Regions from separate parts of the Bradyrhizobium sp. HKCCYLRH3099 genome, predicted to be linked through region 2. Evidence: predicted binding sites of a transcription regulator. Region 2 holds the regulator's gene; the other holds the start of a gene.
The links. The regulator LexA, encoded in region 2, represses DNA repair genes until DNA is damaged. The targets are predictions, from matches to a motif close to TGTTCNNNNTGTGTTCNG.

Region 1: ACQR1Y_RS17930 (ribonuclease T2 family protein) is a predicted target of LexA. The motif match lies at 7,557-7,574, and genes of this name have one in related genera.

The regions. Positions count from the first base shown of each region.
Region 1 covers NZ_JBNPTW010000008.1:157,579-173,157, forward strand. The annotation lists gene hisS (histidine--tRNA ligase) at 1-630, opposite strand, end outside; gene ACQR1Y_RS17895 (branched-chain amino acid aminotransferase) at 1,060-2,139, opposite strand; gene ACQR1Y_RS17900 (MarR family winged helix-turn-helix transcriptional regulator) at 2,486-3,037, shown strand; gene ACQR1Y_RS17905 (response regulator) at 3,034-3,765, shown strand; gene ACQR1Y_RS17910 (ATP-binding protein) at 4,235-5,623, shown strand; gene ACQR1Y_RS17915 (DUF3617 domain-containing protein) at 5,905-6,456, opposite strand; gene ACQR1Y_RS17920 (hypothetical protein) at 6,555-6,860, opposite strand; gene ACQR1Y_RS17925 (hypothetical protein) at 7,028-7,507, shown strand; gene ACQR1Y_RS17930 (ribonuclease T2 family protein) at 7,615-8,319, shown strand; gene ACQR1Y_RS17935 (23S rRNA (adenine(2030)-N(6))-methyltransferase RlmJ) at 8,459-9,319, shown strand; gene ACQR1Y_RS17940 (cold-shock protein) at 9,572-9,787, shown strand; gene ACQR1Y_RS17945 (outer membrane protein) at 10,032-10,667, opposite strand; gene uvrC (excinuclease ABC subunit UvrC) at 10,914-12,977, shown strand; gene ACQR1Y_RS17955 (GIY-YIG nuclease family protein) at 13,287-13,622, shown strand; gene pgsA (CDP-diacylglycerol--glycerol-3-phosphate 3-phosphatidyltransferase) at 13,889-14,506, shown strand; gene moaD (molybdopterin converting factor subunit 1) at 14,503-14,754, shown strand; gene ACQR1Y_RS17970 (molybdenum cofactor biosynthesis protein MoaE) at 14,776-15,240, shown strand; gene prmB (50S ribosomal protein L3 N(5)-glutamine methyltransferase) at 15,240-15,579, shown strand, end outside.
Region 2 covers NZ_JBNPTW010000030.1:3,102-18,680, reverse strand. The annotation lists gene lpxD (UDP-3-O-(3-hydroxymyristoyl)glucosamine N-acyltransferase) at 1-240, shown strand, start outside; gene fabZ (3-hydroxyacyl-ACP dehydratase FabZ) at 240-698, shown strand; gene lpxA (acyl-ACP--UDP-N-acetylglucosamine O-acyltransferase) at 736-1,545, shown strand; gene ACQR1Y_RS34055 (LpxI family protein) at 1,549-2,406, shown strand; gene lpxB (lipid-A-disaccharide synthase) at 2,403-3,596, shown strand; gene ACQR1Y_RS34045 (dienelactone hydrolase family protein) at 3,769-4,539, opposite strand; gene gltA (citrate synthase) at 4,753-6,057, opposite strand; gene gltX (glutamate--tRNA ligase) at 6,382-7,806, opposite strand; gene ACQR1Y_RS34030 (glutamine--tRNA ligase/YqeY domain fusion protein) at 7,944-9,629, shown strand; gene ACQR1Y_RS34025 (hypothetical protein) at 9,642-9,854, opposite strand; gene ACQR1Y_RS34020 (ComEC/Rec2 family competence protein) at 9,993-12,284, shown strand; gene ACQR1Y_RS34015 (hypothetical protein) at 12,845-13,282, opposite strand; gene lexA (transcriptional repressor LexA) at 13,564-14,265, opposite strand; gene ACQR1Y_RS34005 (molybdopterin molybdotransferase MoeA) at 14,473-15,579, opposite strand, start outside.

The sequences.
Region 1 (15,579 bases), on a different contig from region 2:
ATCAAGCTTGTCGATCGCGCGCAACACGGTCAGCCGGCGGCCGATGTTCTCGTCGCCGCCGAGGCCGATCGCCTCCATGACGCCATCGAGCACCTTGCGATTGTTGACCTTGATCGCGTAGTCGCCGCGGGCAATGCCGAGCGCCTCCAGCGTGTCCGCCGCCATCATGCACATCTCGGCATCGGCCGCCGGCGATGCGGAGCCGACGGTGTCGGCATCGAACTGCATGAACTGGCGGAAGCGGCCGGGGCCGGGCTTCTCGTTGCGGAACACGTAGCCCGAGCGGTAGCTGCGATACGGCAGCACCAGGCCATCGGTGCCGTAGCGCTCGCCGACATAGCGCGCCAGCGGCGCGGTGAGGTCGTAGCGCAGCGAGATCCACTGCTCGTCATCGTCCTGGAACGAGAACACGCCCTCGTTCGGGCGATCCTGGTCGGGCAGGAACTTGCCGAGCGCATCGGTGTATTCGAACGCCGGCGTCTCCACCGGCTCGAAGCCGTAGCGCTCGTAGACCACGCGGATCTTCTCGACCATCTCGCGCGTCGCCGCGATCGCCGCGGGGCCGCGATCCTCGAGCCCGCGCGGCAGCCGCGCCTTCAGCTTCTGGGGTTTCTTGGGTTTGTCGGACATGGGGACTCGACCGTAGGGTGGGCAAAGCGCAGCGTGCCCACCATGGGCTAGATGACATCGCAGCGGTGGGCACGGCCCGCTATCGCGGTCCTTTGCCCACCCTACAGGATGGAATGCGTTGAGAGGGTGGTAGCAGCCGAGGAAGGGTGCGGCAACCGGAAGGGCGGGTATGACGTTGAACGCGATGGCTGGGCTTCAGCCTGCAATGTGGGCCGAGCATTTCGCTCCGCATGCGGTGCGCCCCCCCTCCCCCTTGCGGGGAGGGGTTGGGGGTGGGGGTCCACACGGGGAGTCTTTGCTGGGGACCCCCACCCCCGACCCCTCCCCGCAAGGGGGAGGGGAGAAGACCGTCATCGCGGCTCGACTGTGCCAGAACTCGACTGTGCCCAGAAATTGCCAGCCGAAGGGGGCTGCCCCTGCTTCACACCCCTACTTCACATCCCTGATCCACTGGTGCGGATCCGGGGTTCGGCCGTATTGGATATCCACCAGCTGCTTGCGCAGGCCCATGGCGACCGGGCCGGCGTCGCCGCCGTTGATCAGGACGTCGCCGCTCACCGAGCGGACCTTGCCGATCGGCGAGATCACCGCGGCGGTGCCGCAGGCGAACGCTTCCTTGAGCTTGCCGCTCGCGGCATCGGCACGCCACTGGTCGATCGCATACGCCTCCTCGCGCACCTCGCGGCCGGCGTCCCGCGCCAGCTTGATGATGGAGTCGCGGGTGATGCCGGGAAGGATGGTGCCGAGCGGCGGCGTCGACAGCGAGCCGTCGGCGAACACGAAGAACACGTTCATGCCGCCGAGCTCCTCGACATAGCGGCGCTCGATCGCGTCCAGGAACACGACCTGGTCGCAGCCCTGCGCCATCGCCTCGGCCTGCGCCTTCAGGCTCGCGGCGTAATTGCCGCCGCATTTGACGCCGCCGGTGCCGCCGACCGCGGCGCGGGTGTAGTTCTCCGACACCCAGATCGAGACCGGGGCCGGGCCGCCCTTGAAATAGGAGCCGACCGGAGACGCAATGACGGCGAAGATGTATTCCGCCGACGGCTTCACGCCGAGGAACACCTCGTTGGCGATCATGAACGGGCGCAGATAGAGGCTGCCCTCGCCGCCGGGGATCCAGGCGCGGTCGATGCGGACGAGCTGCTCGACCGCCTCGATGAAGACGCTCTCGGGCAGCTGCGCCATCGCCATGCGCTCGGCCGAATTCCAGAACCGCTTGGCGTTGGCGTCGGGCCGGAACAGATTCACGCCGCCATCGTCGCGCTTGTAGGCCTTCAGGCCCTCGAAGATCTCCTGCGCGTAGTGCAGGACGGCGGCGGCCGGATCGAGCGGGAAGTTGGCGCGCGACTCGACGCGGGCGCTGTGCCAGCCCTTGTCCTGGCTGTACTGGACCACGGCCATGTGATCGGTGAACACGCGGCCGAAGCCGGGGTTGGCGAGCTTGGCCGCCCGCTCCTGGTCGGAGGTCGGGTTCGCAGTCGGCTTGATGTCGAATGTCAAAGTCATGTCCTTGCTTCCCCCGCTCTGGTCGCCGTTCGCGAGTTCTGGCGCCGCCCCGTCGATCCGGGCCGTCGTCCTTTGAATTTTCAGACCTGCCGTGACCGGCGTCGCGCCGGGTTGCCAAGCAAGCATGCCACGACAGGACATGCTTTTGCGCCTCGCGGAAGTCCAGTATGGTTTGCCGAAATGCCGCTCGACATCACACGGTTGTTGAATACACCGCCAAGGGTTGCCCGTCGGGGTTGCTTTCGGCCCGTTCGGACACGTCTTGAGACGATCACCCGCCGATGAAACGATCTAAAATTTCGTGGCGGGCGATTGTTTTGTAACATTGAACCGCAGAAACGTCAATATGGCTGACATAAATTTCTCGTCTCCGACGTTGAGCCCCGATGTGCGCCCGGCCGAGCCCGCTGCGGCCGCCGGCGGCGAGCCGCTGCGCTGGGACATCATCGAGCTTCTGTTCTTCGCCTATCGCGACTTCGTTGGCGATGCCGACCACGAGCTGGAGGCGTTCGGCTTCGGCCGCGCGCACCATCGCGTGATGCATTTCGTCACACGCTATCCCGGCCTGAAGGTCGCCGATCTGCTCGACGTCCTGCGCATCACCAAGCAGTCGCTCGGGCGCGTGCTGAAGCAGCTGCTCGACGAAGGCTACATCGTGCAGAAGACCGGCAACAATGATCGCCGGCAGCGCCTTCTTTTCGCCACCCCCAAGGGCGAGGCGCTGGTGGCCAAACTGGCCGGCCTGCAGACCAAGCGCATCGATCGCGCGCTGGAGCAGATCGGACCGGCCGGTGCCGAGAAGGTCCGGCAATTCCTGCGCGCGATGATCGATCGCGACGATCCGGACAAGGTGCTGGAAGCGATCTTCAGGACGCCCGTCGCCGCTGCCAAGGAGTGACCGTGACGATCACCGCCATCGCCCCGCATCAGCAGCAGACGCCGGCCGACGACGCGCCGCATCTCCTGCTCGTCGACGACGACCGCCGCATCCGTGATCTCTTGTCACGCTTCCTGCGCGGCGAGGGCTATCGCGTCACCACGGCGGCGAGCGCGAGCGATGCCCGCGCCAAGCTGACGGGGCTGCATTTCGATCTCCTGATCCTCGACGTGATGATGCCCGGCGAAAGCGGCTTCGATCTCGCCCGCTTCATCCGTACGCAGTCATCGGTGCCGATCGTGATGCTGACGGCGCGCGCGGAGCCCGAGAGCCGGATTGAGGGCCTGCAGCTCGGGGCCGACGACTACGTGGCCAAACCGTTCGAGCCGCGCGAGCTCGCGCTGCGCATCGGCAATATCCTCAAGCGCGCCGCGCCGCCGCCGGCCGAGGAGGTCATCGAGCAGATCAGCTTCGGCCCGTTCGTGTATCATCTGGCGCGCGGCGAGTTGAAACAGGGCGAGGAGATCGTCCACCTCACCGACCGCGAGCGCGAGATGCTGCGCATCCTCGCCAATGCCCGCGGCGAGACCGTGCCGCGCGGCGCGCTGACCGGCAACGGCACCGTCAACGAGCGCGCCGTCGACGTCCAGATCAACCGCCTGCGCCGCAAGCTCGAGATCGACCCCGCCAACCCGCTGTTCCTGCAAGCCGTGCGCGGCATCGGCTATCGGCTGATGACGTCGGGGTGAGGATGAGCGGGCTTTTGAAGCAGCGCACTGACCCGCTCGTCCTTGGTACGAGGGCATATAGGGCCTCCTCCATGTTGGCGTCGGGGAGCAAGTTGGAGCCGAGATGGAGCACCGCGCTCGGTGCGCTCCCTCTCCCCGCTCTTGTCCGCCGTAGCTCGAAGAGCGAAGGCGGATGCGGGGACGCGACGAGCTTCGCTCGCGCTGAGAGGGTTGGGGTGAGGGGGTACAGGTCTCACCACGAACACTCCCCGTGCGGCTGCCCCTCTCCCCAGCCCTCTCCCCGTAACGACAGGGAGAGGGAGCAGACCGGCGCCTGGGCGAAGGCTGTCGCCTCGCCGCTGCAGGACGTGAAGCGCCCCGATCTCTCCTCGTCATTGCGAGCGAAGCGAAGCAATCCAGGGTCCCGCAATGACTCTGGATTGCGTCGCTTCGCTCGCGATGACGGACGCATGCAGCGATTGCGCACATCATGACCACGCTCGACACCGGCCTCACCCTGATCCGCACCGCCTCCCGCCGCGTGTCGCGCGCCAACAGCATTGTCGGCAATGCCTTCAAGGGCTGGATGCCGACCGGACTCTATGCCCGCGCGCTGCTGATCATGATCGTGCCGATGGTGATCCTGCAGACGGTGGTCGCCGGCGTGTTCATGGAGCGGCACTGGAACACGGTGACGCGGCGCCTGTCGGCCGCGGTGGTGCAGGACGTCGCCGCGCTGATCGACATCTACAAGGGCTATCCGCAGGACAAGGACCGCACCATGCTGCGCCGGATCGCGCAGCAGCGGCTGAATCTCGTGGTCGACTTCCTGCCCGCCGGCGATATGCCGCCGCCCGGACCGAAGCCGTTCTTCAATCTGCTCGACCAGTCGCTGTCGAGCCAGATCGGCCGCCAGATCAGCCGCCCCTATTGGATCGACACCGTCGGCCGCTCCAATTTGGTCGAGATCCGCATCGCGCTCGATGATGCCGTGATGCGGGTGTTCGCGCAGCGCGGCGCGGCCTATGCGTCGAACACCGACATCTTCCTGTTCTGGATGGTCGGCACGTCCTCGATCCTCTTGATCGTCTCGGTGCTGTTCCTGCGCAACCAGATCAAGCCGATCCTGCGGCTCGCCGACGCCGCCGAGAGCTTCGGCAAGGGCCGCGAGGTGCCGAACTTCCGGCCGCGCGGCGCGCGCGAGGTGCGGCGCGCGGCGCATGCGTTTCTGGAGATGAAGGCCCGCATCGAGCGCGCGATGGAGCAGCGCACGGCGATGCTGGCCGGTGTCAGCCACGACCTCCGCACCATCCTGACGCGCTTCAAGCTCGAACTGGCGCTGCTCGGCGACAGTCCCGAGATCGACGCCATGCGCAAGGACGTCGACGAGATGTCGCATATGCTGGAGGACTATCTGGCGTTCGCGCGCGGCGACAATGGCGAGATCGCGCAGCCGACCGACATCTCCAACGCGCTGGAGGAATTGCGCGGCGATGCCGAGCGCAACGGCCATTCCGCCACGGTGTCGTTCCACGGCCTGCCGGTGGTGACGGTGAAGCCGCAGGCGCTGAAGCGCTGCCTCGGCAATCTCGTCTCCAACGCCGCGCGCCACGCGGACGCCATCGCCATCACTGGCCATCGCGACCACCGCTACCTCACCATCACCGTCGACGATGACGGCCCCGGCATTCCCGCGGCCATGCGCGAGGAGGTGTTCAAGCCGTTCCTGCGCCTCGACGACGCCCGCAACCAGGACGAAGGCGGCACCGGCCTCGGCCTCGCCATCGCCCGCGACATCGCGCGGTCGCATGGCGGCGACATTACCCTGAGCGACAGCCCGATGGGCGGCTTGCGGGCGAGCGTGCGGATTCCGGTGTAGGCGCAGCGCTGCGCGGCAGTCGGAGTCGATATATCACAACACGAGCAGTCCTCTCCCCTCCCCCTTGCGGGGAGGGGTCGGGGGTGGGGGTCCACAAATTCCGCTGTCAGTGAGACGACGACCCGGCTCCTCCGACAGAATGCATGTGTGTTGTCGGTCTAAAGCCCGCCAAACGCAACGAAGAGAGAACAGACTCCCAACCGCGCTCCGCGCCCGGGGGACCCCCACCCCCGACCCCTCCCCGCAAGGGGGAGGGGAGCGGACCGAGCCCGCGGCGAGAGCTACTGCTTCACGCCCGGAATCAGGTTCTTCAGCTTGTTCATGTCCTTGATGTTCATCTTCATGCCGCCGGGCATGACGATGTCGCCGGGCTTCTGGTCCGGCTTGCAGGCGCCGAGCCATTTGGCCTCGATCGTCATGGCGGTGTCCTTCACGCCCGTCGTGCCTGCGGCGCCGCCCTGGACCTTCGACATCGTCTTCACCGTATAGGCCGAGTTGAAGTCGCCGGTGATGTCGGCATGCGACGTCGTATTGATGCCACCGAAATTGCAGACGGAATCGCTGACATAGCCGGTCGCCGTCTTCTGGATCTCCTGCTTGGAGCAGACCTGCTGCGCCATCGGCGAAGCGAAGTTGTTCATCTCCTTGTCGGTCGACTCGTCGGTGCAATGCTGCATCGTCGCGTCCGGCTGCTGGCTGCCGGACCGCATCATCTTCAGCTCCCATAGCCCCGCCTTGCGGACCGGCAGGTCCACGGCGCGAGCCTCATGGCTGGCGGCCACACTGAGAAGGCAGCAGGCCAACAGGCCGAGGGCGGTGCGGGTGCGGGTCATCAGCTTCGTTCCAGATCGTTGCGCGATGCCGGAGCGAATGCCGCCAAAAGATGGCAATTAGGAGAACGTCGATCGAGCGAACGGCAGTGGATCGAAGATCAGTACAGCGTCCGCAGCGGCCGTTGCGCCGAGCCGTAAGGTACCCAGCGGCAGGCGAACGACACATAGCCGCCATAGCGGGCATCGACAGCCTTGAACTTCGCGACCTTGCCGTAGGAGGCGCAATGATCCACTGCGAGCTGGCGCGCATCCGTGGTCTGGGCCAGCTGATAGGCGATGATGCCGCCGGTGTCGTTGCCCTTGAAGGCCGGCACATAGTCAGCCTGGGCGGATGCGACCGCCAACAGCGTCCCGACGGCCGCGAGGCCTGCAGTCTTCACGAGTCCGGCCTTCAGCGTCCGCATTGCAATCTCCTTGAGCTGGCTGCCATTCTAAAGGTCCTGTCCGGCCAAGAAAAGAACACCGCGCCCGGGTTAACAGGACTAATCGTGGAGTGTTGCCGCGTTGCACTTGACCTCCTGTGGCCGCCACGGCACGGTCCATGCTCCCGGATCAGACTTGCGGACGCCCCATGCGCGACTTCAGCACCTCCTTTAAGACGCTCGGCATCAAGACGTTCGGCGCCGCCTGCGGCGCGCTGCTCGCCGGCCTCGTCGCGAGCGCTCCGGCCCAGGCCGCCAATCCGCTGGAGATGAATTTCTGGCTGTCCGGTCCGAAATATGAAGGCCGGGTCGCCCCTTGCGAAGCGGCCATTCCGACCGTGGTGTCGCGCTTCCAGGAGAAGGAAAGCACCTTCTGGAATTCGTCGTTGACCATTACCGGCGTTGCGAACGTGCATGAGATCGCCTTCCGCCCCTGGCAGTCCGACAACATTCCGCGCCGCTTCTGCACCGGCAGCGTGATGATCAGCGACGGCAAGGCGCGCACCGTGAATTTCTCGATCATCGAGGACGGCGGCTTTGCCGGCTATGACCAGGGCGTCGAGTTCTGCGTCGTCGGCCTCGACCGCAACTGGGCCTACAATCCGGCCTGCCGCGCCGCCAAGCCCTGAGTCGCTGACACCAGCCGAATCAGTCGGCCGCCCGCCAGGGCGGCCTTTTTGTTCTTGAAATGTTCCGGCGGACTGCTACCCTCCCGGCATTGTCCGGGGAGCCCGCCATGTCCGATTGCCTGCGCCGACCTGCCGTCCGTGTATCCCAACTGGTTGCCTGCCTCACGCTCCTGCTCTGCCTGCTGGCGGCCCTGCCCGTGCGGGCCCAGGACCGCCGTCAGAATGCGCCCGGCGCATTCGACTTCTACGTGCTGTCGCTGTCCTGGTCGCCGTCGTTCTGCGCCGAGGCCGAGGAGCGCGGCGGACGCGGCAGCAAGTCGCAGCAATGCAGCGGCCGGCCCTACTCCTTCGTCGTGCATGGGCTGTGGCCGCAATATGAGACCGGCTATCCCGAATATTGCGAGCAGCCGGCGCCGCGCCTGCCGCGCAACATCATGACCTCGATGCTGGACCTGATGCCGGCGCCGGGGCTGATCTACAACGAATGGGACAAGCACGGCACCTGCGCCGGCCTGTCGGCGAAGGCCTATTTCGAGGCGATCCGCAAAGCGCGCGCCGCGATCAAGATCCCGCCGGAGTTTCTCGATCTGGCGCAGGCCAAGACGGTCTCGCCGGCCGCCGTCGAGGACGCCTTCATCAAGGCCAATCCCAAGCTCACGACGTCGGGCATAGCCGTGACCTGCAACCGCACCCGGCTCAGCGAGGTTCGCATCTGCCTGTCGAAGGATCTGGAATTCCGCAGCTGCGACGAGGTCGACCGCCAGGCCTGCCGCCGCGACGAGGTCAACATGCCACCGGTGCGCGGCGGCTAGAATCTCGCCGAGAGAGCGGTGGCAGCGCCCCTGCTCTCGCCATGCGGCGATGTCGGCGCGGCCGGCAGATGCAGCGTCATGAACCGCCGACGCATCGACGGGGTACCCTTTTGGCGCGGAACGGCGTAACCCGTGCGGCATGAACTACCGACACGCCTTTCACGCCGGCGGCTTTGCCGACGTCATCAAGCACATCGTGCTGACGCGCATCCTGGTCTACCTCCAGGAGAAGCCGGCGGCATTCCGGGTGATCGACACCCATGCCGGCGCCGGCCTCTACGACCTCACCGGCGACGAGGCCACGCGCAGCGGCGAATATCTCACCGGCATCGCACGGCTGTTGCAGGCGCGGCTGTCCGAGCAGGCCTATGCACTGTTGTCGCCATATCTCGACATCGTCAGATCGTTCAATCCGAAAGCCGAACTCGTCGCCTATCCCGGCTCGCCGCTGATCGCACGCGCTCTGCTACGGCCGCAGGACCGCATGACCCTGTGCGAGCTGGCGCCCGTGCCGCGCAAGCAGCTGATCGACGCACTGCGGCGCGACACGCAGGCCCGCGTCGTCGATCTCGACGGCTGGGTCGCCCTGCCCGCCTTCGTGCCGCCGAACGAGCGCCGCGGCGTGGTGCTGATCGATCCGGCCTTCGAGGCCAAGGATGAGTTCGCGCGGCTCGCCGAGCGCTTCGCCGCAGCCTATGTGAAGTGGCCGACCGGTATCTATGTGCTGTGGTATCCCGCCAAGACCCGCCGCGCGACCGAGGAACTGACCGATCGTGTCGCAGAGCTGGTAGGTAGCTCCAAGCCGGCGGGCAAGCTGTTGCGACTCGAGTTCAGCGTTGCACCGCAAATCGAGGGGGAGGCGCTGACCTCGACGGGACTGCTGATCGTCACCCCTCCCTGGACATTGCATGATGAGTTGAAGCTCATCATGCAGGAGTTGCAGCGGCCGCTCGGCCAGGGCGGCGCCGCACGCTTCCGGCTGGAAATCCCCAAAGGTTGAAGCCTGTATACCTCGAAAAGCCATGGTCAACGGACGCGGAACCGTATTATTGTGTCTGATTGTAAGACTGGCTTTACGTTCCGCTTCCGCGAATGGTTGCGGCGGGGTGATCAAGGCCTAATAAGTACCGACGATCCGGCGCGACGAGCGCCGGTCGTTAAGGTGGCCAACGCTTTCCGATCAAAGTGATGTCCGGTCGGACGCTGCGCAGGGCGCGCAGTGGAGGAAGCATTGCGGGGGAGGAGTTTCCCGATGGCCATGACTGGGACGGTCAAGTTCTTCAATGGTGAGCGCGGCTACGGCTTCATCAAGCCGGACGACGGTGGACGCGACGTGTTCGTGCACATCACGGCGGTGGAGCGCGCGGGCCTGAAGGACCTGACCGAGGGACAGCGTATCAGTTTCGAGGTCGAGCCCGACAAGAAGGGCAAGGGACCGAAAGCGGTGAACCTGGTGCTGTCGTCTTGACGGAGGCCCGCGCGATCGTCGCGGCGCTTCGGCGCAGCCGGTCGTAGCGGGCGCGCTCCGACGTCAATCGATCCGACTCTCGAAAGCTGACGGCCGTGCAGCCGACGCTTGCCCGCGCGATCCATGCGGACAGGCTGCGCGATCACGCGCGTGCGTCAGCGACGGCGACAACAAAAAAATCCCGGCCGCGCGAGCGGCCGGGAGGTTGTCGTTCGACGTTTCTTCTTCCTATCCCGTCTTGCCATCAGAACCGGAAGTTGATGCCCAAGCGCACCAGTCCCGTCCGATAGTCGTTCTTCGCCCCCGTGATCACGAAATTGCTGCTGTCGAGATCGACATAGAGATACTCGATCTTGGCGCTCCAGTTCTGCGCGAGGCCGACCTCGGTGCCGACGCCGAGCGTCCAGCCGACCGTGGTGTGCGATTCCGACAGGCCGAAGGTCTCCGCGCGCAACGAGCCGAAGGCGAGACCGCCGGTGCCGTAGAACAGGATGTTGTTGAAGGCGTAGCCGGCGCGGCCCCGCAGGGTGCCGAACCACGGGTTGGAGAACTTCCACGGCGCGAAGGTGTCGTTGGCGCCGGTCAGGTTGAAGTCGCCCTCCGCGCCGAACACCCAGGGGCCGTTCTGCCAGTTGTAGCCCGCGGTGATGCCGCCGGTGAGGCCCGAGGGCTTGGTCGGGTTGTTGCCGACCGTACCCCATTCATAGCCCAGCGTGCCGCCGAGATAGGGTCCGGCCCAGCTATAGGCATTGAGCGGCTGATTCACCGTGTAGGGCGCGCGGCGCCCATAGCCGAGGTCGGCCGCCTGCGCCGACACCGATCCGAGAGCCGCTGCGCCCAACCCCGCCACAGCGGCAGCACCGACCAAGAACCTGTTCATCGCTCACTCCACGCCACTTGCCGCCACCACCCGGAGCAAGCGCCGCGCGACGGCGCGGGCCGGTGTGGTTACGGAACTCCAACTTTTTTCGTGAGCATTTATCGAGAGTTTTAGGTTAAGCCGTTGTTAAGCCGGGTTAGCGAGCCATTAACGTGCTTAACGAAGCGTTACCGCCGTCGGCCCTGCCCTGTGCATGGCGCGCGCGCACGCTGGCGAGACGGCGCGGCAGCGCTTAACTTGTCGGACATGACCACCCACAGCTCCGATCCACCCAAGGCGCCGGCGCCTGACAGCCGCCGTGGCGCCGCGGCCGACCTGCCGCCCGAGGCGGCCGACACGCCAGATCTCGATCCCGCGGCGCCCGCCGATGAGGATGACGAGGGCCGGCTGCCAGAGCTGACCGAGGAGAGCCTGGAGCCGATCGGCGAAGGCCCGCTCGCGACCGGCCATGCCGCCATCGAGAACGCGGTGCGGCTGGCGCCGACCTCGCCCGGCGTCTACCGCATGCTCAATGCGGCCCATGACGTGCTTTACGTCGGCAAGGCCAAGAACGTCAAAAAGCGGCTGTCGTCCTATGCGCGCGCCAACGCGCCGCTGCCGGCGCGCATCTTGCGCATGATCGCGGCCACCGTGAGCGTCGAGATCGTCTCGACGACGACGGAGACCGAGGCGCTGCTGCTGGAAGCGAACCTGATCAAGCAGCTCAAGCCGCGCTTCAACGTGCAGCTGCGCGACGACAAATCGTTCCCCTATATCCTGATCACCGGCGACCATTGGGCGCCGCAGATCCTCAAGCATCGCGGCGCGCAGTCGCGGCCGGGGCGCTATTTCGGCCCGTTCGCTTCGGCCGGTGCGGTCAACCGCACCATCACGGCGCTGCAGCGTGCTTTCCTGATCCGCTCCTGCACCGATTCGTTCTTCGAGAGCCGCAGCCGGCCCTGCCTGCTGCACCAGATCCGCCGCTGTGCCGGGCCCTGCACCCAGGAGATCGACTTTCCCGGCTACACCGAGCTCGTGCGCGAGGCGACCGACTTCCTGTCCGGCCGCAGCCAGGCGGTGAAGTCGCTGCTCGCAGGCGAGATGGAGAAGGCCTCCGCCGAGCTCGAATTCGAGACCGCGGCCGTCTATCGCGACCGTCTCGCCGCGCTGTCGGCGATCTCCTCGCAGCAGGGCATCAATCCGCGCACGGTCGAGGAAGCCGACGTGTTCGCCATTCACCAGGAGGGCGGCTTCTCCTGCGTCGAGGTGTTCTTCTTCCGCACCGGCCAGAACTGGGGCAATCGCGCCTACTTCCCGCGCGCCGAGAAGACGTTCACTCCGGAGGAGGTGCTGTCCGCCTTCCTCTCGCAATTCTACGACGACAAGCCGCCGCCGAAACTGATCCTGCTGTCGCACGAGATCGAGGAGGCCGAGCTGCTCGCCGAGGCACTGTGCGTCAAGGCCGGCCACAAGGTCGAGGTGTCCTGCCCGAAGCGCGGCGAGAAGAAGGATCTCGTCACGCATGCGCTGACCAATGCGCGCGAGGCGCTGGGCCGCAAGCTCGCCGACACCGCAACGCAGAGCCGCTTGCTGGAGGCGATGACCGCGACGCTCGCGCTGCCGCAGGTGCCGAAGCGCATCGAGGTCTACGACAACAGCCACATCCAGGGCACCAACGCGGTCGGCGCGATGATCGTCGCCGGTCCCGACGGCTTCATGAAGAACCAGTACCGCAAGTTCAACATCAAGTCGGAGGGGCTCACGCCCGGCGACGACTACGCGATGATGAAGGAGGTGCTGCAGCGCCGCTTCAAGCGGCTGGTCGCTCCGTCGGAGAAGGACCTCGCGCGCGCCGCGAAGGAGGACGACGTGCCGCAATGGCCTGATCTCGTCATCATCGACGGCGGCCGCGGCCAGCTCAATGCCGTCCGCGAGATCTTCACCGAGCTCGGCGTCAGCAACGTCGCGCTGATGTCGGTCGCCAAGGGCCCGGATCGCGACGCTGGCCGCGAGACGCTGTTCATTCCCGAGCGCGAAGCCATCAAGCTCGAGCCGCGCGACCCCGTGCTGTATTTCATCCAGCGCCTGCGCGACGAGGCGCATCGCTTCGTCATCGGCTCGCACCGCAAGCTGCGCAAGAAGGACATCCGCGAAGCCGGCCTGCAGGAGATCCCCGGCATCGGCCCGTCCCGCAAGCGCGCGCTGCTGCACCATTTCGGCACCCTGAAGGAGATCGAGCGCGCCTCGATCGCCGACCTCGGCAAGGTGCCGGGCGTCTCCGCGGAGAGTGCGCGGAAGATTTTCGAGTACTTCCACAGCAATGTGAGCTGAGGGCGGTTCGCCGATCCGGCGAGAGTCCCGCCGCGGCTTGAGCCCGCCCCTCTCCACCGTCATTCCGGGGCGCGCGCAGCGCGAGCCCGGAATCCATAGCCACAGGCGGACGTGTGAACGGGACAGGCTGTGGCGATCATCCCGCATCACCACTCACTCTCGTGGTTATGGATTCCGGGCTCGCCCTTCGGGCGCCCCGGAATGACGTCGATGGGCTGGTGCCCTGCTTCTTGCACTGGGGGCACGGAAAGCATTTTACCCGGATATAATTATCTGATATCCACCCGGACGAAAATCCGGAGCACCACCATGACCCCCGATCAGCGCAAGGCGGCCGCAGCCGCCTACAAGGAACGCAAGACCCCCGCCGGCATCTATGCCGTGACCTGCGCCGCCACCGGCGCGCGCTGGGTCGGCTGCGCGCCCGATCTCGACAAAATCCAGAATCGGCTCTGGTTCACCCTGCGCCAGGGCGGCCATCGCCGCGGCGGACTGCAGGCGGCCTGGACGGCGCATGGCGAAGCCGCCTTCAGCCTGGAGGTAATCGAGACCTTCGACGACGAGACGCTGGCCTATGTCCGCGACCGCGTGTTCGCGGAGCGCCAGGCGCATTGGTGCGCAGTGCACGCGGCCGAGGCGATCTGACAAGCCGGAGCCGCGCCGCGCGGTCGCGCAGCTGTCACTGCACCGCAATAAGAAGGATCGGCGGGCCCACCGCGGCGCGCCGATCTCGACACTGGCGCGGGCGCGCCGGGTTGCTTAAGGAAGCGTTACCGCTCTCTTTGTATCCGGGCGGGAGAGTTCCTATCTCCGCAGGACCTCGTTGCGATTTGCGTCATATCTGCGTCATCCTGCCCGGGCGGCCCGGCTCGGAGGTTGACGTTCGAACGGCGGCAGTATTGGTACACCGGATGAATATTGCGACCACACGCGTGCCCAGCAAGACGTCGACGTCCCTGCCGAACATCCTGACCTATACGCGCATCGCCGCGATACCGGTCGTGGTCGGTTGCATCTACGCGCAGTCCATCATGGATTATCCGCTGTGGCTGCGCTGGGTCGCGGTGGCCGTGTTCATCGCCGCTGCCATCACCGACTATCTCGACGGCTATTACGCCCGCATCTGGAACCAGCAATCGGCGTTCGGCCGCATGCTCGACCCGATCGCCGACAAGCTGCTGGTCGCCTCGTGCCTGCTGATGCTGGCCGCCGACAACAGCATCCATGGCTGGACCCTGTGGGCCGCGATCGTGATCCTCTGCCGCGAGATCCTGGTCTCGGGCCTGCGCGAATATCTCGCCGCGCTGCGGGTCAGCGTGCCCGTGACCAAGGTCGCGAAGTGGAAGACCACGATGCAGCTGATCGCGATCGGCTTCCTGCTCGCGGGCGAGGCCGGCGACCAGGTGGTTCCGGTGGTGACCATGATCGGCATCGTGCTGCTGTGGGCCTCGGCGATCTTCACGATCTACACCGGCTACGACTATTTCCGGGCCGGCATCCACCACCTCATCGAAGAGGATTCGCGATGAAGGTGAAATATTTCGCCTGGGTGCGCGAGCGCATCGGCAAGGCCGAGGAGACCATCGAACCGCCGGCCGACGTCCGCACCGTCAGCGAGCTGATTGCGTGGCTGACCGAACGCGGCGAGGGCTATGCCTATGCGTTCGAGAAGCCCAAGGTGATCCGCACCGCGATCGACCAGACCCATGTGCAGCCGGACACGGCGATATCAGGCGCCCGCGAGATTGCCTTCTTCCCGCCGATGACCGGCGGCTGACGCGCGCCGGAAACAAACACCATGACCGCGATCGTCACCGTCCGCGTGCAGCACGAGGATTTCGACACCGCCGCCGAGATCGCGGCGCTGGGCCGAGGCCGCACCGACGTCGGCGCCGTCGTCAGCTTCTCCGGCCTGTGCCGTGGCAACGACCACGCCACGCCGATCTCGGCGCTGACGCTCGAGCATTATCCGGGCATGGCGGAAGCCGAGATCATGCGCCATGCCGAGCAGGCGATGGCGCGCTGGCCGCTGCAGGGCCTCACCGTGATCCATCGCTTCGGCCGCATCACGCCGGGCGAGAACATCGTGCTGGTGGTGACCGCATCGAGCCACCGCCGGGCCGCGTTCGAGGCGGCCGAGTTCCTGATGGATTATCTCAAGACCAACGCGCCGTTCTGGAAGCGCGAGGAAACCGAAGATGGCGGCAGCTGGGTCGAGGCCAAAAGCCACGACGATGCCGCCGCGGCGCGCTGGACGAAGTGATGGCAAAGAAGGCGAAGGCGGCTGCGCCGCGCAAGCCGGCGGCACTGAGGCTGCCGAAGGTCAATGCCGGCGAGCTGGCGACACTGCTCGACTACCTGCGCTACGCCGTGAGCTGCTTCCAGAACGCCGATTTGGTGTTCGCGCATGGCACAACCGATCCGGTGTCGGAGGCCGCGTTCCTCATCGGCGAGGCGCTGCATCTGCGGCCCGAGCAGTTCGAGACCTTCGTCACCGCGCGGGTCACCGCGGCCGAGGGCAAGACCATCCTCGACCTGATCACGGCCCGAATCGCCACGCGCAAGCCGGCAGCGTACCTGGTCAACAAGGTCTACATGCGCG
Region 2 (15,579 bases):
AGCCTCACGATCGGCGACAACGTCGCGCTCGGGGCAAAGGTGGGCATCAACAATCACCTGACGATCGGCGATGGCGCCCAGGTGACCGCGATGAGCGGCGTCAAGGACGACATTCCGCCGAACGGCCGGTGGGGCGGCTTCTTTGCCAAGCCGACCAAGCAGTGGTTCCGCGAGATCGTCGCCGTGGAACGGCTGGTGCGTGATCAGACCGCGACGAAAAAGGACGAAGGACAGGAGTGATGGAGGAGTCACCCATCAGGTTTGCGGACATCGACATCAACGAAATCTTGAAGACGCTGCCGCACCGTAACCCGTTTCTCCTGATCGACCGCGTGAAGAACATCCGCGCCGACTACAGCGGCATCGGCGTCAAGAACGTCTCGTTCAACGAGCCGTGCTTCCAGGGCCATTTCCCGGAGCGGCCGGTCTATCCGGGCGTGCTGATGATCGAAGGCATGGCGCAGACGGCCGGTGTCATCGGCATCAAGTCGGTCGAGGGCACGGAAAAGCCGCGCGCGGTGTATTTCCTCACCATCGACAAGTGCAAGTTCCGCAAGCCGGTGCTGCCGGGCCAGACCATCGAGTACCACATGCGCTCGATCGGACGGCGCAAGACGATGTGGTGGTTCCATGGCGACGCCAAGGTCGACGGCGTGGTCGTCGCGGAAGCCGACGTCGGCGCGATGCTGACCGACTGACGTTGCGGGTTGCAGGTAGAGAGTTGATTGCGTCGAGATGAGCAAGATTGATCCCACCGCGCGCGTCGAGGACGGCGCCGTCATCGGCGAAGGCACGGTCATCGGCCCATACTGCATCGTCGGTCCAAACGTCGTGATCGGAGCGAACTGCAAGCTGATCAGCCACGTCCAGATCATGGGCCACACCACGCTCGGCGACGACAACGTCATTTCGCCGTTCGTCGTGCTCGGCGGCGCGCCGCAGGATCTGAGCTATCGCGGCGAGCCGCACCGGCTCGAGATCGGCTCCGGCTGCACCTTCCGCGAGGGCGTGACGATGAACATCGGCACCACCAAGGGCGGCGGCCTGACCAAGGTCGGCAATGGCGGCTTCTTCATGAACAACGCGCATGTCGCCCATGACTGCGTGGTCGGCAACAACGTGATCTTCGCGACGTCGGCGACGCTCGGCGGCCATGTCGAGGTCGGCGATGCCGTCTACATCGGCGGTCTCTCCGCGGTGCATCAGTTCACCCGCATCGGCCATGGCGTGATGGTCGGCGGCGTCTGCGGCGTGCGCGGCGACATCATTCCTTATGGCCTCGTCAACGGCCAGTATGCCGCGCTCGAAGGCCTCAACGTCATCGGCATGAAGCGCCGCAAGTTCACCCGCGAGCGCCTGGCCGCCGTCCGCGCCTTCTATCAGAAGCTGTTCCACGGCCCCGGCGTGTTCGCCGATCGCCTGGCGGGCGTGCGTCCGCTCGCCGGAGAGGACCCTGCGATCGCCGAGATCCTGGCCTTCATCGATGGCAGCCGTCACCGCGCGCTGTGCCTGCCCGAGAGCGGCAGGCCTGCCGCCGAGCACTGAGCCATGGGCGCGCCGGCCGCAGACACCGCCCCTCCGATCGGCCTGATCGCTGCGGGCGGCGTGCTGCCGTTCGCCGTGGCCGACGCGGTCGTCGCGCGCGGTCAGACGCCGGTGCTGTTCGCGCTGAAGGGCATCTGCGATCCCAAGCCGCTGGCGCGCTTCCGCCATCACTGGATCGGCCTCGGCCAGCTCGGCAACGCGCTGAAGCTCCTGAAGACCGAAGGCGTCCGCGACCTGATGTTCATCGGCAACTTGGTACGCCCGGCGGTGTCGGAGATCCGCTTCGACTGGGGCACCTTGCGCGAGCTGCCCTACATCTGGTCGGCCTTCCGCGGCGGCGATGATCATCTGCTGTCGGGGGTGGGGCGCATCTTCGAGCGCCACGGCTTCCACATGGTCGGCGTCAAGGATATCGCGCCGAATCTCCTGGTCCCCGAGGGCCGGCTGACGCGCAACGCGCCGAACGATCTGGTCCGCGACGATATCGCCAAGGGGCTTGCCGTGCTCAAGGCGATGGCGCCGTTCGATGTCGGGCAGGCGGTGGTGGTGATCGACGGCCACGTCGTGGCGCTCGAGGACATCGAGGGCACCGACGGGCTGCTGGCCCGCGTGGCCCGGCTGCGTGCCAACAGGCGCATCCGCGCCGCCGCCGGGCGCGGCGTGCTGGTGAAGGCGCCCAAAGCCGGCCAGGACCTGCGTTACGATCTGCCGACCATTGGTCCGCGCACGGTGGAAGGACTGTCCGCCGCCGGCCTTGCCGGTGTCGCCGTCGCAGCGGCCTACACGCTATTGGCCGATCCGCAGGAGACCGTGGAAGCCGCCGACCGCGCCGGTGTGTTCATCACGGGCGTCACCGCGTGACGCCGCCGTCGGCAGGCCGGGCCGTCCGCAGGATCTGCCTGGTCGCGACCGAAGAGTCCGGTGACCGGCTCGGCACCAGCCTGATGAAGGTGCTGCGCCAGCGGCTCGGCGACAGCGTCGAATTCTCCGGCGTCGGCGGCCGCGGCATGATCGGCGAGGGGCTGTCCTCGCTGTTTCCGATCGAGGAGCTCTCGATCGTCGGCTTCACGGCCGTCATCAAGCAGCTGCCGAAGATCCTGCGCCTGCTCCGGCAGACGGTGGACGCCGTCGTGGCGAGCCAGCCCGATGTCCTTGTCATCATCGACAGCCCGGATTTCACCCAACGCGTGGCGAAGCGCGTCCACGCCCGCGATCCCGCCATTCCGATCGTGAACTACGTGGCGCCGACCGTGTGGGCCTGGCGTCCCGGCCGTGCGCGCGCCATGCACGGCTATATCGACCACGTGCTCGGCCTGCTGCCGTTCGAGCCCGAGGCGTTTCAGAGGTTGGGCGGTCCGCCCTGCAGCTATGTCGGCCATCCCTTGATCGAGCAATTGTCGAGCTTGCGTCCGAACGCCGAGGAGCAGGCGCGGCGCGATGGCAAGCCGCCGCTGCTGCTGGTGCTGCCCGGCAGCCGTCGCAGCGAGGTCGCGCGCCACATGGCGGTGTTCGGCGAGACGCTGTCGCGCCTGCAGGCGCAAGGCATTGCGTTCGAAGCAGTGCTGCCGACGACGCAGCATCTGGAGGCCGCCGTCAGGGCAGGGGTTGCAAGCTGGCCGGTGACGCCGACCATCGTGACTGGCGAAGCCGAGAAACGCGCCGCCTTCAGAAGCGCCCATGCGGCGCTCGCGAAGTCGGGAACGGTGACGCTGGAGCTCGCGCTGTCAGGTGTTCCGATGGTCACGGCCTATCGCGTGGGCGAGGTCGAAGCCTTCATTCTCAGACGAGTCGTCAACGTGCAGTCCGTGATCCTTGCCAACCTGGTGATCGGCGAGAATGTGATCCCGGAATATCTGCAGGAGGCCTGCACGGCCGACAACCTCGCGCCGGTGCTGGTGGATCTTTTGAACGGCGGGCCGATCCGCACGCGCCAGGTCGAGGCCTTCAATCGCCTCGACGGCATCATGGCGACAGGCGCGGCCTCGCCGAGCGAACGCGCGGCGGACATCGTGCTGGCGACGATGCGCGGGGGACGGCAGGTGACGTCCTAATTAGTAATGAAAGCGTAGGGTGGGCAAAGGCGCCGCCGTGCTCTCTCGACATGTGAGATCTTAGTGGCGCCGTGCCCACCGTCTTGCGGCAGAATCCGCTGCACGACGGTGGGCACGCTGCCGCCTTGCGGCGGCCGCTTTGTCCACCGCTACGGCAGGACACCAGGATCGTTCACTTCAATCGCTCCAGTAAAAAGCTGGTCGCTCGCGCGAGGGCATCCGCTGCCTCGGGGCGGGTTGCGTCGAAATCGAAGCTGTGACCAAGGCTCGGATAAACGACGAGTTCGGCCTCTCCACCGAGCGCCTTGGCGCGGTCGACCAACGCCCGTCCGGATGCAAGGGGGATGACGCGATCTGCGTCGCCATGGATCGCGAGGAGCGGCGGCAACTTGACGGATTCTTGCGTGCCAGCGATGCCAGCGTAGAAAACGACGAGCGCGCTGATTGTCGGATCCTGAGCCGCGGATGCGACCGCCAGGAAGCCACCATTGGAAAAACCTAACAGGCCGACCTTTCCCGTGCAGTCCTGTCGTCTGGACAAATATCTTGTAACCTCATGCACCCGTTCTGACCAAACAGAGAGGTGCTCTGAAAAGTAGTTTTGCCGAATGCTCCGATCGGACGACGCCATCATCCGCAAGTCGGCTTCGTCGTAATAGGACAGAAGCGCAGCGTCGATGCCCTGCGCAGCCAATGCCTCGGCGTAACGAGTATAGGTCGGGAGAAACTTGTCGAGCCCCTGTCTACCATGAAGAATGATCACTGCCGGCCGCTTGCCTGCGCGCTGACCGGCAAACAGCTTGATCGCGAGTGACGCGTCGGCGACCGAGACGGTCAGCTCTTGCGGCGCTGTTTCGATCGCGCGGGCCGGCGTCGTGTGGGTGAAGACGAGGGCGAGTGCCGCGATGCAAGCCCATAGCGACAATGGAAACCGCTTCGCCATCGTGCTTACCGTTCTCACAAGTCGTAGAATTCGTCTCCCGGATGAGCGCAGCATCTCCGGTGTCTCCCGCGACGGCAGTGATGAACCCGGATGCCGCCGCGTCATCCGGGCTACTCGAACGGCGTTAGCGGCGCGCGGATTTCAGCGCAAAGAAAAAGGCCCGTCCAGCGTGCCGGACGGGCCTTTTCATCGTTCATCTGTTGCTGACTGCGATCAGCCGCGCTTGTCGAGGTCGACGTAGTTGCGCGTCGCGACGCCGGTGTAGAGCTGGCGCGGACGGCCGATCTTCTGCTGCGGGTCCTCGATCATCTCGCTCCACTGGCTGATCCAGCCGACGGTGCGGGCGACGGCGAACAGCACGGTGAACATCGACACCGGGAAGCCCATCGCCTTCAGCGTGATGCCCGAATAGAAGTCGACGTTCGGGTAGAGCTTGCGGTCGATGAAGTACTGATCGCTGAGCGCGATCTTCTCGAGCTCCATCGCGACCTTCAGCATCTGGTCGTCGGCGTGGCCCGTCTCCTTGAGCACCGCGTGACACATCTTCTGCATGATCTTGGCGCGCGGGTCGTAGTTCTTGTAGACGCGATGGCCGAAGCCCATCAGGCGCACGTCGCTGTTCTTGTCCTTCACCTTGGCGATGAAGTCCGGAATCTTGTCGACGGTGCCGATCTCGGCCAGCATGTTCAGCGCCGCCTCGTTGGCGCCGCCATGCGCCGGACCCCACAGGCAGGCGATGCCGGCGGCGATGCAGGCGAACGGGTTGGCGCCCGAGGAGCCGGCGATGCGCACCGTCGATGTCGAGGCGTTCTGCTCGTGGTCGGCGTGCAGGATGAAGATCTTGTCGAGCGCGTCGGCGAGGACCGGGTTCGGCTTGTACTCCTCGCAGGGCACCGCGAAGCACATGTGCAGGAAGTTCTCGGCGAAGGACAGCGAGTTCTTCGGATACACGAAAGGCTGGCCGATCGTGTATTTGTAGGCCATCGCCGCCAGCGTCGGGATCTTCGCGATCATCCGCATCGACGCGATCATGCGCTGCTTCGGATCGTTGATGTCGGTCGAGTCGTGGTAGAACGCGGCGAGCGCGCCCACCGAGGCGACCATGACGGCCATCGGATGCGCGTCGCGGCGGAAGCCGTGGAAGAAGCGCGACATCTGCTCGTGCACCATCGTGTGATGGGTCACGCGATAGTCGAAGTCCTTCTTCTGCGCGGCGGTCGGGAGCTCCCCGTAGAGCAGGAGATAGCAGGTCTCCAGGAAGTCGCCCTTCTCGGCGAGCTGCTCGATCGGGTAGCCGCGGTATTCCAGCACGCCGGCGTCGCCGTCGATATAGGTGATCTTCGACTGGCAGCTGCCGGTGGAGGTGAAGCCGGGGTCATAGGTGAACATCCCGGTCTGGGCGTAGAGCTTGCCGATGTCGATGACGTCGGGGCCCACCGTGCCGCTCAGGATCGGAAGATCGAAATTCTTGTTGCCGACGGTGAGGGTCGCGGTCTTGCTAGCGGATTTTGCGTCCATCGTTTGTCCCCGATGAGATCGTTAGGCTGATCGTTAGTCTTGGCCCTTGTTCTTTGTGAGAGATGGCAGGGCGGGTGGACTTTATCCAGTGCGGTGGTTCTGGCATTCGCTTCAGGTCGCGGCGAGTCTTGCGCGAAGTGCTTAAGCGAAGGTCAAATCCGAAACCACACTGGAATCTTATACTTACTAGTGTCCTTCGGCCTTCACATCCGTCAACGAGCCCGCCGCAACGTGTCGTGAATGTCAAAGTCGGGGACACCAGATGGTGCCGCGCAAATGCGTACCGTATTGCCCTGTGCGCTGCAAGATGGGGTCCCTCAGACCTTATGAGGTGGCCTGGTCCTGCAGACGGCCCAAGGATTCATCACGTCCCAGGATCGCCAGGACGTCGAAGATGCCGGGCGACGTGGTCCGCCCCGTCAGCGCGGCCCGCAGCGGCTGGGCCACCGCGCCCAGCTTGAGATTGTTGGCTTCCGCAAACGCACGCAGCGCGGCCTCCGTGGCTTGTCCGCTCCACGGCTCGACCGCGGACAGCGCCTCCTGCAGCCGGCCGATCAAGGCGCGGCTGTCCGGTGTCAGCAGCGCGGCAGCCTTGGCGTCGATGGCGAGCGGCCGGTCGGCGAAGATGAAGGCGGCGCCGTCGATCAGCTCCAGCAGCGTCTTGGCGCGCTCCTTGAGGCTCGGCATCGCCTGGGTGAGCTGTGCGCGCGTCGTATCGTTGAGCTTGGCTTTCAGCGCCGCGCCGTTCGGCACGTAGTTGAGGACGTCCTCGAACTGCCGCACCAGGGCGGCGTCGTCGCTGTGGCGGATATAGTGGCCGTTGAGGTTTTCGAGCTTGGCGAAATCGAACCGCGCGGCCGAGCGGCCGATCGCCGGCAAATCGAACGCCTTGATCATCTCGTCGGTCGAGAAGATCTCCTGGTCGCCATGGCTCCAGCCGAGCCGCACCAGGTAATTGCGCAGCGCGGACGGCAGATATCCCATCGCGCGGTAGGCATCGACGCCGAGCGCGCCATGGCGCTTCGACAGCTTCGAGCCGTCGGGCCCGTGAATCAACGGGATGTGGGACATCGACGGCACCGTCCAGCCCAGCGCATCGTAGATCTGCTTCTGGCGCGCGGCATTGATCAAATGATCGTCACCGCGGATGACGTGGGTGACGCCCATGTCGTGATCGTCGACCACCACGGCCAGCATGTAGGTCGGATTGCCATCGCCTCGCAGCAGCACGAGGTCGTCGAGGTTCTCGTTCTGCCAGACCACGCGGCCCTGCACCTGGTCCTCGATCACGGTCTCGCCGGTCAGCGGCGCGCGCAGCCGGATGGTCGGCTTGACGCCCTCGGGCGCCTCCTTCGGATCGCGGTCGCGCCACATGCCGTCGTAGAGCCGAGTGCGGCCTTCCGCGCGCGCCTTCTCGCGCATGGCTGCCAGCTCGTCGGCGGTGGCATAGCAGCGATACGCCATGCCGCTGGCGAGCAACTGCTCGGCGACCTCGCGATGCCGGGCGGCGCGGCTATATTGGTAGATGACCTCGCCGTCCCAATCGAGCTCGAGCCATTTCAGCCCGTCGAGGATGGCCGTGATGGCCGCGTCGGTCGAGCGCTCGCGGTCGGTGTCCTCGATTCTGAGCAGCATCTTGCCGCCGCGGCCGCGCGCATAAAGCCAGTTGAACAGGGCCGTCCGGGCGCCTCCGATATGGAGAAAGCCGGTCGGGGAGGGGGCAAAGCGCGTGACGATCGGGGTGGTCATGGGCGGCAGCACGAAATCCAGGCAGGGGCTCAAGCGGGCGGGGGGTGTATAGCAGGCCTATCGCATAACTAAAGCCTTCCTTGGGGGAGGCGGATTTGGCACATAGACTGCCAAATTCCGGAGCAGGATATTTCTTGATGACCACGAACGACACGGCAGCGACGGCAGAGGCAGGGCGCGACTTCATCCGCGACATCGTCCAGGCCGATCTCGACAGCGGCAAGCACAAGACGGTCGTCACCCGGTTCCCACCGGAGCCGAACGGCTACCTGCATATCGGCCATGCCAAGTCGATCGGTCTCAATTTCGGCATCGCCAAGGAATTCGGCGGCCGCTGCAATCTGCGCTTCGACGACACCAATCCGACCAAGGAAGAGCAGGAATACATCGATTCCATCCAGGCCGACGTGCGCTGGCTCGGCTACGACTGGGACGACAACCTGTTCTATGCCTCGGATTATTTCGAGCGGCTTTACGAGTGGGCCGAAGGCCTGATCAAGGCCGGCCTCGCCTATGTCGACGACCAGACCCAGGAGGAGATCCGGCTGGCGCGCGGGACACTGACCGAGCCCGGCAAGAACAGCCCGTTCCGCGACCGCACCGTCGAGGAGAATCTCGACCTGTTCCGGCGCATGAAAGCGGGTGAATTCCCCAACGGCGCGCGCGTGCTGCGCGCCAAGATCGACATGGCCGCCGGCAACATCAATCTGCGCGACCCCGTGCTGTACCGGATCCTGCACGCCCACCACCCGCGCACCGGCGATACCTGGAAGATCTATCCGAGCTACGACTACGCCCACGGCCAGTCGGACGCGATCGAAGGCGTGACGCATTCGATCTGCACGCTCGAATTCGAGGATCACCGGCCGCTCTACGAATGGCTGCTCGACAAGCTGCCGGTGCCGTCGCATCCGCGGCAGTACGAGTTCGCGCGCCTCAACCTCACCTACACGCTGCTGTCCAAGCGCGTGCTGACGCGGCTGGTGCAGGACGGCCATGTCTCCGGCTGGAACGATCCGCGCATGCCGACCATCGCGGGGTTGAAGCGGCGCGGCGTGCCGCCGGCGGCGGTGCGCGAGTTCATCAAGCGCATCGGCATCGCCAAAGCCAACAGCATCGTCGATGTCGGCATGCTCGAATTCTGCATCCGCGAGGAGCTCAACCGCACGGCGCAGCGCCGCATGGCGGTGCTGCGTCCCTTGAAGGTGGTGATCGAGAACTATCCGGAAGGCCAGGTCGAGGAGCTCGAGGCGATCAATCATCCCGACGATCCCTCGGCCGGCACGCGCAGAATCGCGTTCGGCCGCGAGCTCTATATCGAGCAGGACGACTTCATGGAGAACCCGCCGAAGAAGTTCTTCCGCCTGTCGCCAGGCAACGAGGTGCGGCTGCGCTACGCCTATTTCATCAAGTGCCGCGAGGTCATCAAGAACGACGCCGGCGAGATCGTCGAGCTGCGCTGCACCTATGATCCGGCGACCAAGGGCGGCAACGCGCCCGACGGACGCAAGGTCAAGGCGACGATGCACTGGCTGCCGGCCGCGCAGTCGCGTGTCGCGGAGATTCGCATCTACAACCAGCTGTTCGCCAATCCGAGCCCGAACGCGGCGGACTTCACCGCTGACCTCAATCCGAACTCGCTGGAGGTCTTGACCGACGCGCGCATCGAGCCGGCGATCGCCGAAAGCAATTCGGCCGAGCCGATGCAGTTCGAGCGCCAGGGCTACTTCGTGCGCGACCCCGACTCGACGCCCGACAGGCTGGTGTTCAACCGCACCATCGGCCTGCGCGACACCTTCGCGAAGGAGGTCGCGAAGGGCTGAGGCGCGCGCGGCTCAGCCGATCGCATCCTGGCCGGCATCGGTCAGCGTCGGCACGCCGTCGCTGACTTCGACGAGACCGCGCTCGGTGAGCAGCGACAGGTCCTCGTTGCTGACGGGAGAAAGGGTGAGCCGGTTGGCCTTGATGTCGCGCAGGGTCCAGCGCAGGTGGATCGCCTTGTCGAGTTCGAGGTCGGCGAAGGGGTCGTCGATCGCGTGGTCGTCCATTCCCGTATAAGTCCGGGGACGGACGAAAGTTCCAGTGCATCGGGGGATGCATCGACCGATATTCCCGTTCCGTTCTGCTAGGCGCGCTCGTACAGCTTCCGGTAGCCTGACGCCAGTCCGGTATCGGGTGGTGTGGGCATGGCGGGGCCGGTGCGGCCGCCAGGAGGGCGGCGCGGGTTCGCGGGCGTGATGGCCGATGTCTGGCCGCCGCGCGGCGCGCTCGCCGGCGGCTGGCCCGCCATCGGCGCCGGTGCATGGCCGTCGCTTGCCGGCAAGCTCGGGAGCTGGGCCCGGGAGGAGGCCGGCGCAGGGCGGCTGTTGCCCTGGGTGCCCGTCGCGTTCGGCGCCGGCATCGCGCTGTATTTTTCCGCCGACCACGAGCCCGTGCTGTGGATCACGGCTTTAACCGCCACTCTGCTCTGCGTCGCGGCCGGGCTGATGCGCCGGCATCGGCTGTTTCCGGCGGCCGTGATGATCGCAGCGGCGGCGGCCGGCTTTGCCGTCGCGACCGCCAAGACCGCCCGCGTCGCCCATCCCGTGCTGGCCCGGCCGCTGTACTCGGTCGCGCTCACGGGCTTCGTCGAAGCGCGCGACATCCGCGACCGCAGCGATCGCATCGTGCTGCGGGTGACGTCGATGGAGAGCCCGCGCAGCAGCGTCACGCTGGCGCGCGTGCGGCTCGCGGTGCGCAAGGGCACGGCGCCGGAGGTCGGCAGCTTCGTGCAGCTCAAGGCACGGCTGCTGCCGCCGCTCGCGCCGGTGCGTCCCGGCAGCTACGATTTTGCGCGCGACATGTTCTTCCAGGGCATCGGCGCCTCCGGCTTCGTGATGGGTGCGATCACCGTGCAGCCCCCGGCGCAGGAGCGCGGATTGGCGTTGCGCTATGCCGCGACCATGCAGGGCCTGCGCGATGCGATCGATGCGCGCATCCGCGCCCGTCTCAGCGGCGACGAGCGTGCCATCGCCACCGCGCTGCTGACCGGGCGCCGCGACGCCATCACGCCCGACGTCAACGACGCGATGTTCATCTCCGGCCTCGGCCATGTCTTGTCGATCTCGGGCTATCACATGGCGGTCGTTGCCGGCGTCGTGTTCTTCGCTATGCGCGCGCTGCTCGCGTTGATCCCCGGCCTGACCATCAGCCATCCGATCAAGAAATGGGCCGCCGCCGCGGCGCTGCTTGCGGCCGCGTTCTATCTGCTGCTGTCCGGCGCCGAGGTCGCGACGCAAAGATCATTTTTCATGACGGCGGTGGTGCTGATCGCCGTGATGGTCGACCGCCGAGCCGTCACCTTCCGCACGCTCGCGGTGGCCGCGATGGTCGTGCTGATCGCGGCTCCCGAAGCGCTGGTGCATCCGAGCTTCCAAATGTCGTTCGCGGCGACGCTCGGCCTCGTCGCGCTGGTGCAGTTCGGGCTGCCGAAACTGTTTGCCACGCCGGACAGTTCGACGACGCAGCGCATCGCGCTGTGGGGCGGCCGCGAGTTGTCGATGCTGCTGCTGGCCTCGCTGCTCGCGGGGCTTGCGACGACGCCCTATGCCGCCTTTCACTTCCATCGCATCACGCCCTACGGCGTGCTCGCCAATCTCGCGGCGATGCCGGTGGTGTCGGTACTGGTGATGCCGGCCGGCCTGCTAGGCCTGCTGGCGGCGCCGTTCGGCCTCGACGGCGTCTGCTGGACGGTGATGGGCTGGGGCATCGACTGGATGATCGCGGTGACCCGATGGGTCGCCGCATTACCCGGCGCCGTCGGGCGCATCCAGGCGTTCGGCATCGGGCCGCTGATCGCAGCCAGCCTGGGACTCGTGCTGATCGGCCTCTTGCGCACGCCGCTGCGCTGGTCGGGCGCGGTGCTGCTGGCGGCGGCCGCGGCCTGGGCCGTCGTGACGCCGCAGCCGGACATTCTCGTCTCCGGCGATGGGCGTGCCGTGGCCGTCCGCGGCCGCGATGGACGCCTGCATGTGATGCGCAGCGGCAAGGACGTGTTCGTCACCAAGGAATGGCTCGCGGCCGACGCCGACGCGCGGCTGCCTGCCGAGTCGTCACTCAGTGACGGCGTGTCCTGTGACGAACAAGGCTGCGTGGTCGCCATGGCCGACGGCCGCATCGTCGCGCTGACCTTGCGCGCGGACGCCCTCGCCGACGATTGCGCCCGCGCTGCGCTGGTGGTGACGGCGCGCTCCGCCCCAAAATCCTGCCAGGCCGCTGTGATCGACCGTCCGCGCCTGCAGCAGCAGGGCGCCTTGATGCTCGTGCAGAGCGGCAAGGGGTTCGCCGTTACGCCGGCGCGTGCCGACGGCACCGGCCGGCCGTGGTGGCCGGCGCCGGCCGAGGCCAGCGAGTTCGAGGCTAGACTGACGCCGCGCGCGTCACCGTCGCGCGCGCAGGACGCGACGCCGCCGGAGATGGAGCAGGGTGGTGAGGATTAGGCTGGCGCCCACGCCACCGCTGCAGCGGCCCAATCCCTGTCCTGGAGGCGAGCACCAGGACAGCCAGAGCATGAAGTCGATCGAGCCCATCATGCTCTCATTGACGATTGGGACAAAGTTTCGCCGGCTGCTCTGCGCGACAGTCGTCGACTGCCTATGATGACGCTGGCAAGGCACCGCGACATCGGTCTCAACCTCCCCTGCAGGGGGAGGGTCGATCGCGCGCGAAGCGGGCGAGCGGGGTGGGGTGAAGCCGCGGGCGCTGGTGCAAGTGGAGAGATCACCCCACCCCGGCTCATACGCGCTATGCGCCTATGAGCCGACCCTCCCCCTCCAGGGGAGGGTGAACGAGCGCAGGGCCGCCAGATGCGATTCTGTAGAAGCACATCATGGCCAGTGCGGTCTTTAGGATAGGCCATTCCACGATTCACAGACGCCAACGCCACCGCAATCGTCAGAGCTGGCTGAGAGCCGTCCGACGGTTGCAGTGTCGCGTGCGATCCGGAACGACGAATGCGGATGCGATCCGCTCGTCGCGTGACCTAGCTGATGCCGGCCGGTCAGGTGATGCTGATGCGGCGGATGGGCGTCGGCTGCTGTGCCGGCGCGTCTTCCGCGATGTCACGACGCTCGCCGGGCTGCTTGCTGACCGGCAATTGCAGCACGGTGACGCGCTGGCCTTCGCAGAGCTGAGTCACCAGCACGTGGCGTCCATCCGCGAACTCGATCGCGTCGTGATGGCGGTCGGGAATGTGCTTCTCGATGGTGTTGAACTTGGCGACCCGCTCGCGGATCGTGCGGGTCCACAGCCAGCGGCTGTCGTAGCGGACGTCCTCGGCAAAGGCGAGCTCGGTGCCGGGCAGCATGCAGACCGCGACGGTCGGCTCGCTTTCCAAGGCGAAGCCGCGGGTCGCGGTGCCGCGGAACGTCGTCGAGATCAGCGTCTCGCCGACTTTGGCGGGACGGGAGGCAACGGCATGGAGGCTGTAGTCACACATCGGATCGCTCCTCGTTCAGAGATAGCTGACCCACGCTCCCCCCGGACAGGCGCAGGCCTCTATCAGAGTGGACATCGGGAGCAATGTTAGCGCGCGCTTCGCGGCAATTCTGCGCTGATCTGCAGTGCGCGCGGGCGCTGCCGATCACAAGCGTTTGAGTGTGCCGCGCTGCACATCATGATGTGCATTCTCAACTGACTCATAAATAGGCGACCGCGAGTCCGGGCGGCTCACACCGCCGATCTGCTGGGCAGATCCGGCGGCCTCGCAGAAGCCGGGACTCAGTACTTCCGGTACAGCCCGACCAGCTTGCCCTGGATCTTCACCCGGTTGGGCGGCAGGATGCGCACCTCATACGCCGTGTTGGCCGGCTCCAGGGCGATCGACGCGCCGCGGCGGCGGAAGCGCTTCAACGTCGCTTCCTCGTCGTCGATCAGCGCCACGACGATGTCGCCGGTGTCAGCGGACTCGTTGCGCTGGATCAGCGCCATGTCGCCGTCGAGGATGCCGGCGTCGACCATCGAATCGCCGCGGACTTCGAGCGCGTAGTGCTCGCCATTGCCGAGCATGTCGGCCGGCACGCTGATGGTGTGGCTGCGCGTCTGCAGCGCCTCGATCGGCGTACCCGCGGCAATCCGGCCCATCACCGGCACCGCGACGGGACGCTCGCCATCGTCGAGCGCCGGCGTCGAGGTGCGCACCTTGCCGAGATTGCCCTCGATCACCGACGGCGTGAATCCGCCGCGCCGGTTGTTGGCGGCCTGCGAGAGCTCGGGCAGCTTGATCACCTCGATCGCGCGGGCGCGATTGGGCAGCCGGCGGATGAAGCCGCGCTCTTCGAGAGCTGTAATCAGCCGATGGATGCCGGACTTGGAGCGCAGGTCGAGCGCATCCTTCATCTCGTCGAAGGACGGCGGCACGCCGGCTTCCTTGAGCCGTTCGTTGATGAACCGCAGAAGTTCGTACTGTTTGCGCGTCAGCATCTCGACCTGGTCCCCGGTTGGTTGTCGTCCGAAGTTCTCAAGAGCTCTTGCGTCCCAGAGCCCAACTGGACGACTGTCATTCACGTCACCCGCAACATACTAAAAACAAATCATGAACGGACACTATCTGTTCGATGTGTGTTCTGCAATCCTAAAAATATGATGAATGGACCGAGCTTTACCGGAGGAAGCCCACCCACCGACGCCTCACCTGGGCAGGCGCAGGATCTCGCAAGGGCTGCCTGCGGGAGCCTTCGGCGCGAAGGCCGGACGGATCACCAGCGCCTGCGAAAGCGCGAGATTCCCGAGCAGAGACGAATCCTGCTGGTTCACCGGCGTGGCGATCAGCGTGCCGTCGGGGCGCTCTTCCAACTGCGCGCGCAGATAGTCCTCGCGTGAGTCGTTCGGCCCGAGTTCGCGGCCGAGCAGGGCGGTCTCGCGCGGCGGCGCGACCTCCTCGCGCCCGAGCAGGGCACGAATCAGCGGCACCAGGAACAGGATGGCGCAGACATAGGACGACACCGGGTTGCCCGGCAGGCCGATCACCCTCATGCCGCCGAGCCGGCCGTGCATCATCGGCTTGCCCGGCCGCATCGCGATCTTCCAGAACGCCATCTCGACGCCCTCGGCCTCCAGGGCCTGCTTGACCAGATCATGGTCGCCGACCGAGGCGCCGCCGGTGGTGATCAAGATATTTGCGCCGGACTCGCGTGCCCGGCGGATGCCGGCCACGGTGGCCTCCATCGTGTCGACGGCGATGCCGAGATCAATCGGCTCGGCACCCTCGCTACGCACCAGCGCCCGCAGCGCATAGCCGTTGGAGTAGACGATCTGGCCGGGACCGGGCTCGGAGCCCGGCATCACCAGTTCGTCGCCGGTCGCGAGCAGCGCCACCTTGGGCCGCCGCCGCACCGGCAGCGCCGGATGATTCATGCTGGCCGCCAGCGACAGGTCGCGGTCGCTGAGCCGGCGTCCGGCCTTCAGCAGCACCATGCCCTGGTGGAAGTCGACGCCCGCGGGGCGGATGTGCCGGCCCTTGATGGCCGCCTCGTTGAGGACGACATGGCCGCCCTCCGCGGTCGTATCCTCCTGGATGACGACCGCATCGGCGCCCTCCGGCACGACGCCGCCGGTGAAGATGCGCGCCGCCTCGCCAGGGCCGACCACGCGATCGAACGGCCGCCCGGCCGCGACCTCGCCGATCACCTTGAGCTTGGCGCCCGGCCTGTCGGCATCGGCCGCCCGCAGCGCGTAGCCGTCCATCGCCGACATCGCCTCCGGCGGCTGCGTCCGCAGTGCCGCCAGGTCGCGCGC